Regions from separate parts of the Bacillus sp. ISL-35 genome, predicted to be linked through region 3. Evidence: riboswitches for the same ligand, from Rfam matches in the RefSeq annotation. Region 3 holds a riboswitch; each other region holds the start of a gene.

Region 1 (4,763 bases), on a different contig from region 3:
TACCAGATACGAAAACCACTTGGCCAATATGAAGGATCAAAATAAATGCCCAGACTGCCATGGCAGGGGTTACTATGCTTTTTCCGCTAATGAATTTGTCTATTATGCGGCACCGTACGAATGTCCTGGCTGCAATGGAAGCGGATTATATTCAGACTGGAATGAGAGCACGACTTAAAAATGGCCCTGCAATAAGCAGAGCCATTTTCTTCATGCCAATATAACTAGTTCCTCCTATTTCCCTCTTGCTTGATCAAATACCTGATTCCCCGCCCGGCGAAAGGCTCATCTTTAAAGCGTGGAATGACATGCAAATGAGCATGGAAGATCGATTGTCCGCCCGCTCTGCCTGTGTTCCAGCCGACACTGTAGCCATCTGGCGAGTACTTCCTGTCAAGCAGTTCCTTTGCAGCAATCAGCAACTCCCTTGAATCCTTCCATTCCTGATCTGACAGTTCAAATACATCCTTCTTATGTTTTTTCGGAATGATCAGCCCGCTCCCCTGCAGGATTTGCTGCTCTGATTCCTTCTGGATAAAATAACAAGTTTCATTCTCGAAAATGATTTGCTGCTCTTCATCTGCATGTAAATTACAATATGGACAATTCTCCTGGTACATGGGCAGCCTCCATTCCTCGCATGGACTCATTTAAGCCTAAGCCTGCAATTATAAAAAGCAGCGGCCGAATCGGACACTGCCATATCTGTCATTATTTCGCTAATTTTTTCATCGCATGGATTTGGCCCAGATGGTAGGATTCGTGGAACAAGGCCATATTAGCCAATTCACCAAACGTCTCCAGTCCGAGAAAAGGCTTTTTCAGCTTCTCGTCCAGCATGGAAGCCGGGATCTCTTTGATTCTTCCAAGCTGTGCTTTTAATTGATCAGTCAATAGCTCGATAGAAGGAACATCGCCAGACCAGTCAGATGGACGCGTACCATTTCCAAATAGCGCTATGTAATTCTCAGGGAGATGATTTGATTTTTTTGGGTATCCCATCATGAATTGTTCTGCCACCGTCAATACATGCCCGATATGCCAGTGGATATTATTATTGAAGCCCTCTGGCTGAAAACTCGCCTGCTCCGGATCCAAACCCTCAATATGCTTTAAAAAATTTCCTCTTGTTAATTCAAACTGTTTAAACAATAACTCGCTCATAATTCCATTCCCCTTTCCTGCTTGTATTCATCTTATGTTTATTCTATGTATTTCCAATATATGTGACAAGGAAAAGGCATTATTAATAATACCTATAAGGGTATTTTATCCATAAAAGGAAACCCGCTGTCAAAATTTGTTCAAAACATTATGGCTGATATGTGTCTTCACACTTTATTCACAGATTTCCATTTATTGCTTTGATATTTTATAAGTGTAATCATTATATATTTTTGAAGGGAAGCGATTTAGATGTTCGCTAAATGGTTAAGGGAAAACAATATTGCTGCTGGCCTGTTGACTGTAATTCGTGTATGGCTTGGTTACAACTGGATGACTGCTGGTTGGGGAAAATTGACTGGTGAAGGATTTGACGCAACCGGATTTTTAAAAGGAGCTGTAGCCAATCCTGTGAAAGGTCCAGACGGACACATGGTGTATGGATGGTATGTAAACTTCCTTGAAAGCTTCGCGATTCCAAACGTCGATCTTTTCAACTTTATCGTTCCGCTTGGTGAATTCCTTGTTGGTCTGGGATTGCTCCTTGGATGCTTAACAACTGCTGCCATGTTCTTCGGACTTGTCATGAACTTCAGCTTCTTCCTTGCAGGTACTGTATCTCATAACCCAACTGACATCTTCTTCGGATTCGTCCTTCTATTCGCTGGCTACAACGCTGGCAAATACGGTCTGGACCGCTGGGTGGTTCCTTTCATCCGCAAGACTGTTTTCAAACAGACACCGGAACCAGCACATAAAACTGCTTAACGCGTTATAGATAAAGCCCTCCGCCAACTATGGCAGAGGGCTTATTTTTATTTTGAACGTTCCTCAACAGATTTGAGCAGGATTTTTTTGCGGAAGCCGCCGCTTCGATTCTTCTTCAGCTGGCGCATGAACTCCACTTCCGATTCGGTGATCCCCCGATGGTCCGCAATCGCATAGACCACCTCAAGCAAGTCTACTATTTCACTCAGCAGCCTGTCCGTGCCCGCATTCCGGAATTTTTCAACTTCCTCATTGAATTTTTCCATTAGCTTTTCACTATAGGCACTGCCTTGCAAAACTTCATATTCAACTTTCTTGCCTTTATCCTTCATCAAATCCGGAAAATAGTCCCTTACGAGTTTGTTGTATACTTTTTTTTCCATGACGATTCCCCTTTTGCTGTCTTACTGATAAACATAACCTTAAATCTGCAGCTTCAAACACCTTTCGTAAAATCCCTATGATCATCATTGAATGCACTGCTATCGATCCATCTCTTTTGTTACAATGCACCCTCCTGATGAAGCCATAGGAAAAGCCTGTGGTCACCGCACCACAGGCTTTCATATTTTAGTAGTTTTCAAACTACATAATCTTCCGTTAATTTACTGCAGGCATTCGATAGATTTTCAAGGCATTCCCTTCTTAACTTCTCGTCACAGATGAAATCATTCCGAAGTTCTTCCTCCAGCTTCGTTTGAATCTGCTGAATTTCTTCCCGGAACCTTTCCCTTTTTTCAACATCAGATAAATGAAACTCAATCTCCCGTTCAAAGTACTCTACCGTCCCAAACAATACAGTCAACGTTTCCTCCACCTTCCATCAATTTTTTTAAAAAAATCCTTTGTCCTAAAAACAAAACCTGCCAAATGGATTATTTTCATTCGTCCTGTCAAGATACTTAAGTATTATTTATCCTCTCTCACAATCGGCAAACGTGAAATTTAGCTGTTTTTGCTTTATTGTGCAGTATGGAACAGGAAAAAATAAAAAATCCCCCAAAAAGACGGCGGATTTCCTTTGGCAAACAGTCACCCAAAACCATTCACCGATATCTTCAATTCTCATCCGATCTTTTATTGGCAACCCGACGATCCTAGCAGCGTGGCCTTAGACTCGTGGCTTTGCGTCCTCACCTTTCGATAAGTTTGCCTTTTTCAGTTCTATTTAAAATATAAAACTTTAGAACCATTCTTTCAACAAAATTCGCCAATTACTTACAAAGATGAGTCTATTTTCCTATAACTTTATGATTGCAGGAAAAATACATTTATAAAACGATAAAAAATCGACGGTGAGGACAGTGTTTTGTCTGAAGTCTGCCACTACTTTTACTGGAATCTTTGTTTTCACAATGTAATATCCCAGCAATCTCTATGTAAAGTTCGGTTGTTAGAATAAAAAGAAGAAGCTTTATTACAGGCGAATGGCAGGAGGATCCTTATGGAACAGCATGTTAAGCAGTCGCTAGATGATTGGAAAGCAGAAATTGAAGAGATTCTTAAAGAAATTGATGCGGAGTATGACGAAGTTAAAAATGAGCTGAAAGTGTATACATATAAATTCAACATCACAAAGCAGGTTGTCCAGTCGACAGTTAATCCAGACCTGAACAGGAAGATACGTGAATTGTATCATCAGCCATTTGAGGAGAAATTCAACGATTTGAAAGAGTATATCAAGGAGTTGGAAGAAAAAAAGCGAGTCTTCCAGATGTTCACCGATAAAATCGACAAAGTGACAGAAAAAGAGGATGCGCCGCATTTTGCAATCGCGCAAACTGAATAAAAGGAAAGCCTGGCTGATCAGCCAGGCTTTTTTTATGCTTATTTCTTCCACCATGAATCAAACATGGAAGCTGGAACATGCCGTTTATGCTCTGAAGCAAGATATCTGCCCTCAATTTTGGCAGCTGCTGCTTCGTCGATCTGCTTTCCTTCAAGATAATCATCGATTGCTTCATAGCTGACGCCAAGCTCGGTTTCATCCGACTGCAACGGCTTATTGTCAAGAAGGTCGGCGGTAGGCTCTTTCAGATACAGCCTTGCCTCTGCGTTCAATGCCTTGAGCAATTCCCTGCCCTGCCGCTTGTTCAAGCCGGAAAGTGGAAGCAGGTCTGCTCCACCGTCTCCGTATTTTGTGAAAAATCCGGTTACTGCTTCTGCAGCATGGTCTGTCCCGATCACCAGCAAGCCGTCTTGCCCGCCGATCGCATATTGAGTGATCATCCTGATCCTTGCCTTTGCGTTTCCTTTGTTAAAGTCCGTCATCTTCTCGCCAATCGCTTCCTCGAACTGGGTATTGAAAGTGTCGACAGCAGGCTGGATATTGAAAGTGATCGTTTGGTCAGGCTGGATGAAGTCCAGCGCTTTCTGTGCATCATCCTCGTCTTTTTGCACCGCATAGGGAAGTCTGACAGCCACGAAATTGGCCTCCTGGCCTTCTGACCGCAGTTCCTCCGCAGCCATTTGTGCAAGCTTCCCAGCCAGAGTGGAATCCTGGCCCCCGCTGATGCCAAGAACGAATCCTTTCGCCTTTGATGCAAGCAAATATTCCTTCAAAAAATCGATTCTCTTCCTGATTTCCTGCTGGGGATCAATTTGCGGCTGCACATTCAAATCTTCAATAATCTGCTTTTGCAAGCTCATGATAACCCTCCTAATTCACGAAAAACTATTCAAAAAAGAGCATATCCCTTCTAAAGTCCAAAGTCCAGATTTTCGTCAGAAAACCTAACATCCTAATACCAAAAATGCTCATGTTTATTTTACCCATTACCATTGTGGACGTAACATTTTGTCTGCCAGGATTTTTTTGCTAGACTATAAAT
Region 2 (4,763 bases), on a different contig from region 3:
AGATTCATGGCGACAAAAACGAGTTCACTTATTGAACAGACTCAAAAGTATGGTGCGAATAACTATCATCCGCTGCCGATTGTTATTTCGAAGGCAGAGGGAGTTTGGGTTGAGGATCCTGAAGGCAATAAATATATGGACATGCTTAGTGCTTATTCTGCTGTCAACCAGGGGCACCGTCACCCGAAAATCATCCAGGCGCTAAAGGACCAGGCTGATCGTGTTACGCTTACTTCAAGGGCATTCCACAATGACCAGCTTGGCCCATGGTATGAAAAGATCTGCAAGCTGACGAATAAAGAAATGGCCCTGCCGATGAACACAGGAGCTGAGGCAGTGGAAACAGCAGTGAAGGCTGCACGCCGCTGGGCTTATGATGTAAAAGGAGTAGCAGAAAACCAGGCAGAGATCATCGCATGTGTCGGCAACTTCCACGGCCGCACGATGACAGCTGTTTCGTTATCTTCGGAGGAAGAATACAAGCGCGGTTTCGGGCCGATGCTGCCAGGAATCAAATTGATTCCTTACGGAGACCTTGAAGCCCTGAAGGAAGCCTTCACACCAAATACTGCGGCGTTCCTGATTGAGCCAATCCAGGGCGAGGCAGGCATCGTCATCCCTCCTGAAGGCTTCATGAAAGCGGCATTTGATGTGTGTAAAGAAAACAATGTCCTTTTCATTGCTGATGAAATCCAGGCTGGTCTTGCCAGGTCCGGAAAAATGTTCGCATGCGAATGGGAAGGCATTGAGCCTGATATGTATATTCTCGGAAAAGCACTTGGCGGCGGGGTATTCCCGATTTCTTGTGTGGTGGCAGATCATGCTGTGTTGGGAGTTTTCAACCCTGGCTCACACGGATCGACTTTCGGGGGCAATCCAATGGCTTGTGCGGTTTCCATCGCCTCTCTTGATGTGCTGATTGATGAAAAACTTGCTGACCGTTCCCTGGAGCTTGGAGAATATTTTGTCAGCAAGCTTCGAGAAATCGATAATCCAATCATCAAGGATATCCGCGGCCGCGGCCTGTTCATCGGCGTCGAGCTGACAGAACCGGCACGCAAATATTGTGAAGAATTGAAAGAAGAAGGCCTGCTGTGCAAAGAAACGCATGATACAGTCATCCGTTTCGCACCGCCGCTTGTCATCAGCCAGGAAGAACTGGACTGGGCCATCGAGCGAATCAAGAAAGTTTTATCATAAAACGATAAAAAACCCGCCTCTTGGCGGGTTTTTGGTTTCTAACGGGTAGCGCGCGGTTCTGCTGCTCTTTCCTCTCTTTCGCTAGGCGCGAAAAGAAGTCCAATGTTAATTAAACCGGCAAGTCCGACTAAACCATAGATGATTCTTGACAACGCTGAATCCTGGCCGCCAAAGATTGCTGCAACAAGATCAAATTGGAAGAATCCGACTAAGCCCCAGTTGATTGCCCCGATTATGGTAAGAACAAGTGCTGCACGTTGAATACCGCTCATGGATGTTTCCTCCTTAAATTAAATTTGTTCTTTTATAGAATGTTTCAGCACGATATGAATTATTCATCCGCCCTATATTTCTTTCCTACCCTTCTAAAAAAAGTTGTAACTTTTTGCGGCACATTAGAGAACATTAAGGAGTGTATTTTTTGCAATGCGTTTTGAAAAAGAACATAATATCCTAGAGGAAGGTGATTTAAATGGACAACTTTACTTTTTACAATCCAACAAAACTGATATTTGGCAAAGGCCAGCTTGAGGAACTTAAAAATGAAGTTCCGCAATACGGAAAGAAGGTCCTGCTGGTTTATGGCGGCGGAAGCATCAAGCGCAACGGACTTTATGATTCTGTGATGGACACTCTTAAAGAAATGGGAGCCGAAGTATCCGAGCTTTCTGGTGTAGAACCGAATCCCCGGCTTTCTACTGTCCAGAAGGGTGTAAAGATCTGCAAAGAAGAAGGCATCGAATTCCTTCTGGCAGTAGGCGGAGGCAGCGTCATCGACTGCACGAAGGCTATCGCTGCCGGAGCAAAATATGATGGCGATGCATGGGACCTGGTTACCAAGAAAGCTTTTGCTTCTGAAGCTCTTCCGTTGGGAACCGTGCTCACTTTGGCAGCTACAGGCTCAGAAATGAATGCCGGTTCTGTCATTACAAACTGGGAAACGAATGAAAAGTACGGCTGGGGAAGCCCGGTAACATTCCCGAAATTCTCGATCCTCGATCCTGTGAATACTTTTTCAGTACCGAAGAACCAGACGATTTATGGCATTGTCGACATGATGTCCCATGTTTTCGAGCACTACTTCCATCTGACCGAGAACACGGAATTCCAGGACCGCATGTGTGAATCTCTGCTGTTGACTGTGATGGAAACAGCTCCAAAGCTGCTTGATGACCTGGAAAACTATGAATACCGTGCAACAATCCTTTATGCTGGAACGATGGCCTTGAACGGCATCCTGAATATGGGCTACCGTGGTGATTGGGCTACCCATAATATCGAGCACGCTGTATCTGCGGTATACGATATCCCTCACGGAGGCGGCCTGGCGATTCTGTTCCCGAACTGGATGAAGCATAACCTTAAGGTAAAACCAGAACGTTTCAAAAAAATGGCTGTCAGAGTCTTCGGCGTGAATCCAGAAGGCCGGACGGACGAAGAAGCCGGGTTGGAAGGAATCGAAAAGCTGCGTGAATTCTGGAACAGCATCGGCGCACCATCAAGACTTGCTGATTATGACATTGATGACAGCAAACTCGATTTGATGGCCGATAAAGCAATGGCAAACGGTGAATTTGGCAACTTTGCAAAAATGAATAAAGACGACGTAGTGGAAATCTATCGTATGTCGTTATAAATGAATGAGGACCCGGGGGATTAACCCTGGGTCCTTTGTCTTTGTATCAGGACAATGATCTTATAAAAACCATTAGGAAAAAGAAAAAAATAATGAAAAGGACCCCTTTTACGGGTGATAAATACATTAGGAGAAAAATTTACCAAAAAATTTAATAGGACTATATGTTTAACCTGCTGGGTAACTGTGGTAATTCTTAAAAATGTAAGACAAGGAAGCCGAGGAATATTTTACATAAACAAAAAACATCATTCATGCTAATAGCAAACCTGTTGAAAAGCAGGGACGCAAAGCCAGGAGTCTAAGGCTGCGAAAATGCAGCTATGACCGTCCAGCCGCCATGGAAAAAGTATTATTCCAGGCGGCTTTTTTTGTCTAAACATAGGTGAATTTTTACGGAAAGGAGGATACACATTATTTTAAATAACTGAATATTCAGTTATTTTTACGAGCAAATTTTCAATACCAATATAAAAGGGGACGAGAAATTGAAAACGACTTTTATGAAAAAATTATCAGCAGTCTCGATTGCATTCCTAATGTTATTTTCACTAACAGTACCGGCATTCGCTAATGAAAATGAAGGTGTGTCACTAGATAAGGAAGAATACACAAAATTGAAAAGCGAGGCCGAGAATTCAAATCAAGCAGAAAGCAAAGAAGCAACTCAAAAAGAAAACAATGACTCAAACCAAGAAGTGGATGACGAGTCAACTCAAGAAGAGAACGCTGAGGCAGGTCTAGAACAAAATGATGTCTCAGCACAAGAAGAGAACGATGAATCAACTCAGGAAGGAAATGAGGCAACAACTCAAGAACAAAATGGTGACTCAACACAAGAAGAAAACAATGACTCAACTCAAGAAGAAAAAGAGGCAACAACTCAAGAACAAAATCATGACCCAACTCCAGACGGAAAAGATGAATCGAATCAATCAGCAAAAGATGGTTCAAGTCAAGACGAAAATGCCAATGCCGCTCAAGAAGAAAAAGAAAACGATATGGAAGACATGGCATCTATCGAGGGCCCTAAAGAGAATGTCAATAAAAGCACAGAAATCCACCTGCATTTGAAAAACTGCCCAGAAGATGTTGAAAAAGTAGCGGTCGAGTTAAAAGGAGTTTGGAAAGAGATGTCAAACCCGGGTAACTCGCCACTTTATAAACTGAAAGATGGCGGTGAGTTTGTAGAGGATGATATTACTGCATTCAGGCTTACGTTTGAGTCAGGAACTGAACAAATATATTCAATGGATGAAGTTAGGGTAGGAAAAGAAGCGGAAGGATCCATTAACTATTGGCTTGAGAGCTGCTCTATTGACGAAGAAGACATTTCTGAAGAGCCAGGCGACGGGACAGTGAACCCTGGTGTAGGCACAGAGGAACCAGGAGATGATAACGGTGAAGAGAATGGCAACAAAAGCACAGAGATTCACCTCCATCTGAAAAACTGCGTTGCTCCAGTTAAGAGTGTGTTTGTTAAATTAAATGGTGAGTGGGAAGAAATGTCCAACCCAGGTAACTCCCCGCTCTATAAGCTCAAAGATGATGGTGAATTTGCAAAGGATGATATCACGGAATTTAAGCTTGTATTTGAATCAGGCGTTGAAAGAGTCTATAAAATCGAAGACCTTAGAGTTGGAGTAGAAGCAGAAGGGTCAATTAATTATTGGATTGAGGACTGTACAGTACCTGAGGATAATAATACAGAAGAACCAGGGAATGGAACAGGAGATAGCGACGAAGATTCCGACCAAGATGGAGAATCACCAGATGTTACTGAAATAGTTAAAGAACTGTATATCAATCTTAATCTGGATATTAAAACAGTAGTCAAGTTGACATTGGTGATTAAAGGCGGCGAGAAGATCGAACTCACCCGGATTAACAACCTCTGGAAACTTATTTTCGCTAACGGTTTAGATGT
Region 3 (4,763 bases):
AATTTTATAAAAAGGATTGCAGCCACAATTAGTTAATAGATGGAAGCAATCCTTTTTTATAGAAAAATGCAATTAAATCCATCGCTGGTTCCGGCAATTTTTTAGGAAAGCGCTCATGGGTATAAAATTTATAAAAGGCCGTCTTCAGGTCCTTCCATTGGGAGCATTCCTTCGTCTGCCGAAATCTTGCCACATCAATAAGCTTGATGTCATTATCAGGGGTGATGAGGATGTTCCTCAGATGGATGTCGGACGGGTTAAGACCTTTCTCCCTGGCCAGTTTTAGGGCATGATCGACTTCCTCAATATGGTATGGAGAAATCGGTTTTCCATTTACCAGGCATTGATAGAGCGTCAATCCACGGACATAGTCGATGACCAGGTAATTACTTCCTGATTCATGAAGCTTAGGGAAAAACCTGCTTCCTGCAAGCTGCTGATAGACTGCTGTCTCTTCTGCGGCAATCTTGTAAAACTGTGGAAAAAAGACTTTCAAAACCAAATCCGTGCCTTTAATCAGGAATGCGAAAGCACTCCTTCCCTCTCCAATCAGCTTTAATGAAGGGGCTTTATGAACCAAAGCTACTTTTGATCCTCGTACTGAATAAACAACACTCTTTGCCAGATGTTCATATTGGTTCATTTTCCCTGCTCCTTTCTAATTTTATATGACTTGAAGAATCCCTTATTCCGCGAAGCGCTGCCTCCCACCCCTGGGTGGAGTTCACGGCTCGCCGTTTAATGGTTTGCCGTTCATTTTTTCACGACCTTAATCATGTCTTCATCCCAGCTTTCTATTCCCTGCTTGAATACAAGCTTTGTTTTAAAGTGGTAAGAAATATGCTTATTTGAGGGAGGAACATCCGCTGGGAGCTGGAACGTGAATGGAACTTCATCATCCCCGTCTGGCTGGATCCTCGTCTCTACGTCGATTGATATTTTATCCAATTCATCTTCTTGTTCTGTCTTCAAATCAACCATGACAAGGCTGCATTCAATATGCTGCAGTTCCTGGGCAACCGTCCCGCCCTTGATCAAAAACTTACCATTCACCGAATCTCCGGGGGTTAGAACATCCTTCTTCAAAATCAAGTCGATCTGGGCTGATCCCACACCCAGCAGTGACATGTACTTTCTTAATAACATGCTGTTCCTCCGTAATCGTAACTTTTTTAGATTCATCGTGCGATAACTTCATTCTGGTCAACTCACTTTTTAACATTAAGCTGCATGGATGTTGTTGACTCAAGTAGCTTTTACACACCGATATTTCAATTTATGTTAAAAGCCAGCAAATGCGTCTAGCTGCTTTATAAAAAGGTTCCTATTATCATAATATTTTTCGCTTCCACTACTTTATGTGACCGAAACCTTCCTGTCGGCGCTTTTTCGGGCAGATATTCCCTCTTTATGTGACCGAAGTCTTCCTGTTGGCACTTTTTCGGGCACATATAGGACGGAATGGCTTTACCATAACCAAAAAAGATTAATAAAAAACCTTCACCTGCTCTGGTGAAGGTTAAAAACAATAAAAGACCTTCACCATATTTGGCAAAGGTCTTGCTAACAACGATTGTTGCCAACAAAGCCGGGAGTGACCTCCGGAATGACGACTCTGTTGTAAAAGCTACTCCCCTTTAGGAGAACTATTCAAATTTATACTATCATGGTACATAAAAACCTGAAGTCCGTCAAATTTTCTAATTGTATCCGATTTGGCCTCGATTGTACCTGTTAATCTACTTTCCGTTTTTCTCTTTGTTTGAATTACCTTTGCTGTTATCATCTTCCTGCTCGTCTTCTTCCGCTTCTTCATCTTCCTGCTTCTCTTTATTTTTCTTAGCTTCTTTGGCCTTAGTTTCTTCTTTGGCTTTGGCTTTCGCTTCCTCTTTACTCTTCTCTTCAGCTTTTTTCACTTCTTCTTTTTGCTTTTCTTCAGCCTTCTTTTTTGCTTCGCGCCTTTGTTCTTCCGCTTTCTTTTCAGCTTCAGCTTTCTTTTCTGTAACCTTCACAGCTGCTTGTTCAGCTTTCTTTTCTGCACTTGCTTTTTTTTCTATTGAATGTGAAGCAGTAGTTCTCGTATCCGCGCCGGCAACCGAAGCCGCTGCAGTATTAACCTGGTCAGTCGAATCAGGCTCTACATTTCCTTCTTCAGTATCCGTTCCTTCATCCTGATTTACTTCTTCAATATTCGTTTCTTCAGCCTGATTTGCTTCTTCAGAGCCCTCATCTTCAGAACTCTCAGCATTTTCATCTGTATCCGTTTCTTCATCGACTGAAGATTCTTTTTTGCCTGATGCGAGTCCTTTCATCTTGGACGGGTGGACACCCAGCTTCTTGGCTGCCTGTCCAAAGCCAACCTTTTCCTCAGTATATAAAACAGCAATCTCTTCTACTGTCTTGCCAGCTGCCTCTGCAAGCCAGAAGATTTGTGCGATTTGCCCGTATCCCAGCTCCTGTTCACGCAGCTGGGATACCATTTTCTGATCAAGATCCTTTACTACGTTCGCAACGACCTTTGCTTGTTCTGTTGCTTCTGCAACTTCTTCCTTTAATTCATTTTCAAGTTCTTCGGTAAGCCCTTCCTCAAGATTAGCTGCATTTTCCAACTCTTCTGTCAGTCGGTCTTCTCCATCGGAATCGGTCCCGTCTTCAACTATGACCTCCGTGACCTTCTCTTGCGCTTCTTCAAGCGTTTCTAAATAATCTTTAAACGCCTCTTGTACGAATTCTGTCTTTTCCTCCTCTGACATAGCTGCCGCCTCAGCCAGCCTCTCGTTCGCAAACTCTAAAAGCAGCTCGGCTTCCTTTTCATCATCAAAGGTGATTAAAAGCTTCAATTCTTCAAATAATTGATCAAACGTAAATAAAAACTCGTCTGGTGTCGTTCCGGGATCTACAGTTTCTACAACTTCCTCTGCGGATACTCCCGTACCAAAAGCAAGCAGTCCTGTCAAAACCGTTGATGCGAAAAACTTTTTCATTCCAATTTCCCCCACTTATATATTGGAATCAAAATCAAAAAAGTGCTGTCCGAAGAGCAGCACACATAAATCTACTATGTGAACCTTCGGCAACTGGCTGGCATAGTCATGACTTTAGCCCCTGTAGTTTTGCGTCCCCAGGTTTCCCTGGATTTGCCTTTATCGGATTTTAATTCTACTTTTATCATACTTATTCGACAGAAAAAAATAAATAAAAATTTTCGGAGTTTGCCGCTAACTCACTTCGCTTCCCCGCCGAACTTCCCTTCCTGGTAATCGCGGTATGCCTGACGGATTTCTTCCATTGAATTCATGACGAATGGGCCGTAAGCAACAACTTCCTCTTTGATCGGCTGGCCGGAGTAGACCAACACTCTTGAGCGCTTATTCGCTTTAAAAGTTAATCCGCTTAAGCCTTCCCCGCCATCCTTAAAGGTTAACGTGGCTGCTGAAGACTTTTTAAGGTTGACCTGGCTTTCACCAGCTTCAATTTCACCTGATAGTACATAAAGGAACGCATTATGCCCTTCTGGCAGCTCATATGTGAATTCAGCACCTTCAGACAGGCGGATTTCAGATAAGGCAAATGGCACCAAAGGTTCCATCGGTCCCTTTACACCGGCGGTTTCTCCTGAGTAGACCTTTAGTGTGCCGCCATCGAATGGGACAACAGGCGCCTCTTCGTTATAAACATTCTGATAAGAAGTGGTTGTGCCTTTCAGCTCTCCAGGCAAATTCAGCCATAACTGCAGTGTATGGGCAATATCGTGGTCAACCGCTTCCTCGGCATGCCTCGCTCCGCTTCCGGCGTTCATGTACTGGATATCCCCTGCTTCAAGAATGCTGTGCCCTCCATGGTTATCGATATGTTCCAGTCTGCCGTCAATGACAAACGTAATCGTTTGGAAGCCGCGATGTGGGTGATCGGAAAAAGTACCGCGCTTGAACCAGTCCTCAGCCATTAGAATGAACGGATCCAATTCCCTCCACTCCTGCGGGTTCAGTACCAGCCCCGCCTGCACATGGGGCATGCCTCTCTCTTCATATTGAACGGTCCAATGCTTTTTTATATCTCTTTTATACATTTTTATAACCCCTTTCCAGGAACTTCAATTTTCTCAGGACGTTTTTACCTTTTCAGTTTCATTAAATTATATCAATCAAAGGAATTATTTTAAAACAAAGATACTTTAACATGAGATAAATTCATCTCCTCCAGCTCCCAAGTGTCAAACTAGTATTCTAGAAAAATTCTATTGTGAGAAGGTCTTTCATCCTATATAATATACAATTGGCTTTAAAATATCGTGGTTCGTAACCATCCCACGTAAAAAAACTAGGAGAGATGAAAATGAATACGAGAACGGTTGTCCGAAACGGGATTCTGGCTGCATTGTATATCGCCGTTTCTGCTGTCATCCAGCCATTCGGCTTTACCAATGTACAATTCCGCGTATCGGAAATGTTCAACCACCTGATTGTTTTTAACAAAAAGTATTTCTTCGGAATTGTGTTGGGAGTATTTTTAACAAACCTGCTCTTTTCCCCGATGATGGCTTATGACCTTGTATTTGGCGTTGGCCAGTCAGTGATTTCTTTGTTGATTACGATCTTCACTTCTAAATATATCAAAAATATCATCGGCCGTATGATTGTGAATGCTCTGGTGTTCACCTTCACGATGTTCCTTATCGCGCTTGAACTGAATCTCGCATTTCAGATGCCGTTCTTGTTCACATGGCTGACAACAGCCGCGGGTGAATTCATCGTAATGGCTGT

Evidence for each region. A riboswitch is a leader RNA that binds a small molecule or an ion and turns the genes downstream of it on or off. The one in region 3 is predicted to bind cyclic di-GMP.
Region 1: another riboswitch for cyclic di-GMP. It lies ahead of J7E38_RS12955 (hypothetical protein); the one in region 3 lies ahead of J7E38_RS11795 (DUF5667 domain-containing protein).
Region 2: another riboswitch for cyclic di-GMP. It lies ahead of J7E38_RS08820 (LPXTG cell wall anchor domain-containing protein); the one in region 3 lies ahead of J7E38_RS11795 (DUF5667 domain-containing protein).

The regions. Positions count from the first base shown of each region.
Region 1 covers NZ_JAGGQK010000008.1:4,859-9,621, reverse strand. Annotated here, with positions in the region: gene J7E38_RS12980 (hypothetical protein) at 1-178, shown strand, start outside; gene J7E38_RS12975 (HIT family protein) at 225-620, opposite strand; gene J7E38_RS12970 (DinB family protein) at 712-1,164, opposite strand; gene J7E38_RS12965 (DoxX family membrane protein) at 1,417-1,932, shown strand; gene J7E38_RS12960 (nucleoside triphosphate pyrophosphohydrolase) at 1,980-2,315, opposite strand; gene J7E38_RS12955 (hypothetical protein) at 2,513-2,737, opposite strand; cyclic di-GMP riboswitch class I at 3,012-3,096, opposite strand; gene J7E38_RS12950 (hypothetical protein) at 3,377-3,721, shown strand; gene nadE (ammonia-dependent NAD(+) synthetase) at 3,760-4,581, opposite strand.
Region 2 covers NZ_JAGGQK010000004.1:571,407-576,169, forward strand. Annotated here, with positions in the region: gene J7E38_RS08805 (ornithine--oxo-acid transaminase) at 7-1,200, shown strand; gene J7E38_RS08810 (DUF378 domain-containing protein) at 1,239-1,472, opposite strand; gene J7E38_RS08815 (iron-containing alcohol dehydrogenase) at 1,673-2,836, shown strand; cyclic di-GMP riboswitch class I at 3,089-3,179, shown strand; gene J7E38_RS08820 (LPXTG cell wall anchor domain-containing protein) at 3,325-4,763, shown strand, end outside.
Region 3 covers NZ_JAGGQK010000007.1:71,434-76,196, forward strand. Annotated here, with positions in the region: gene J7E38_RS11780 (hypothetical protein) at 29-643, opposite strand; gene J7E38_RS11785 (sporulation protein) at 754-1,146, opposite strand; gene J7E38_RS11790 (hypothetical protein) at 1,311-1,586, opposite strand; gene J7E38_RS11795 (DUF5667 domain-containing protein) at 1,740-2,984, opposite strand; cyclic di-GMP riboswitch class I at 3,070-3,152, opposite strand; gene J7E38_RS11800 (pirin family protein) at 3,224-4,069, opposite strand; PreQ1 riboswitch class I at 4,286-4,330, shown strand; gene J7E38_RS11805 (QueT transporter family protein) at 4,336-4,763, shown strand, end outside.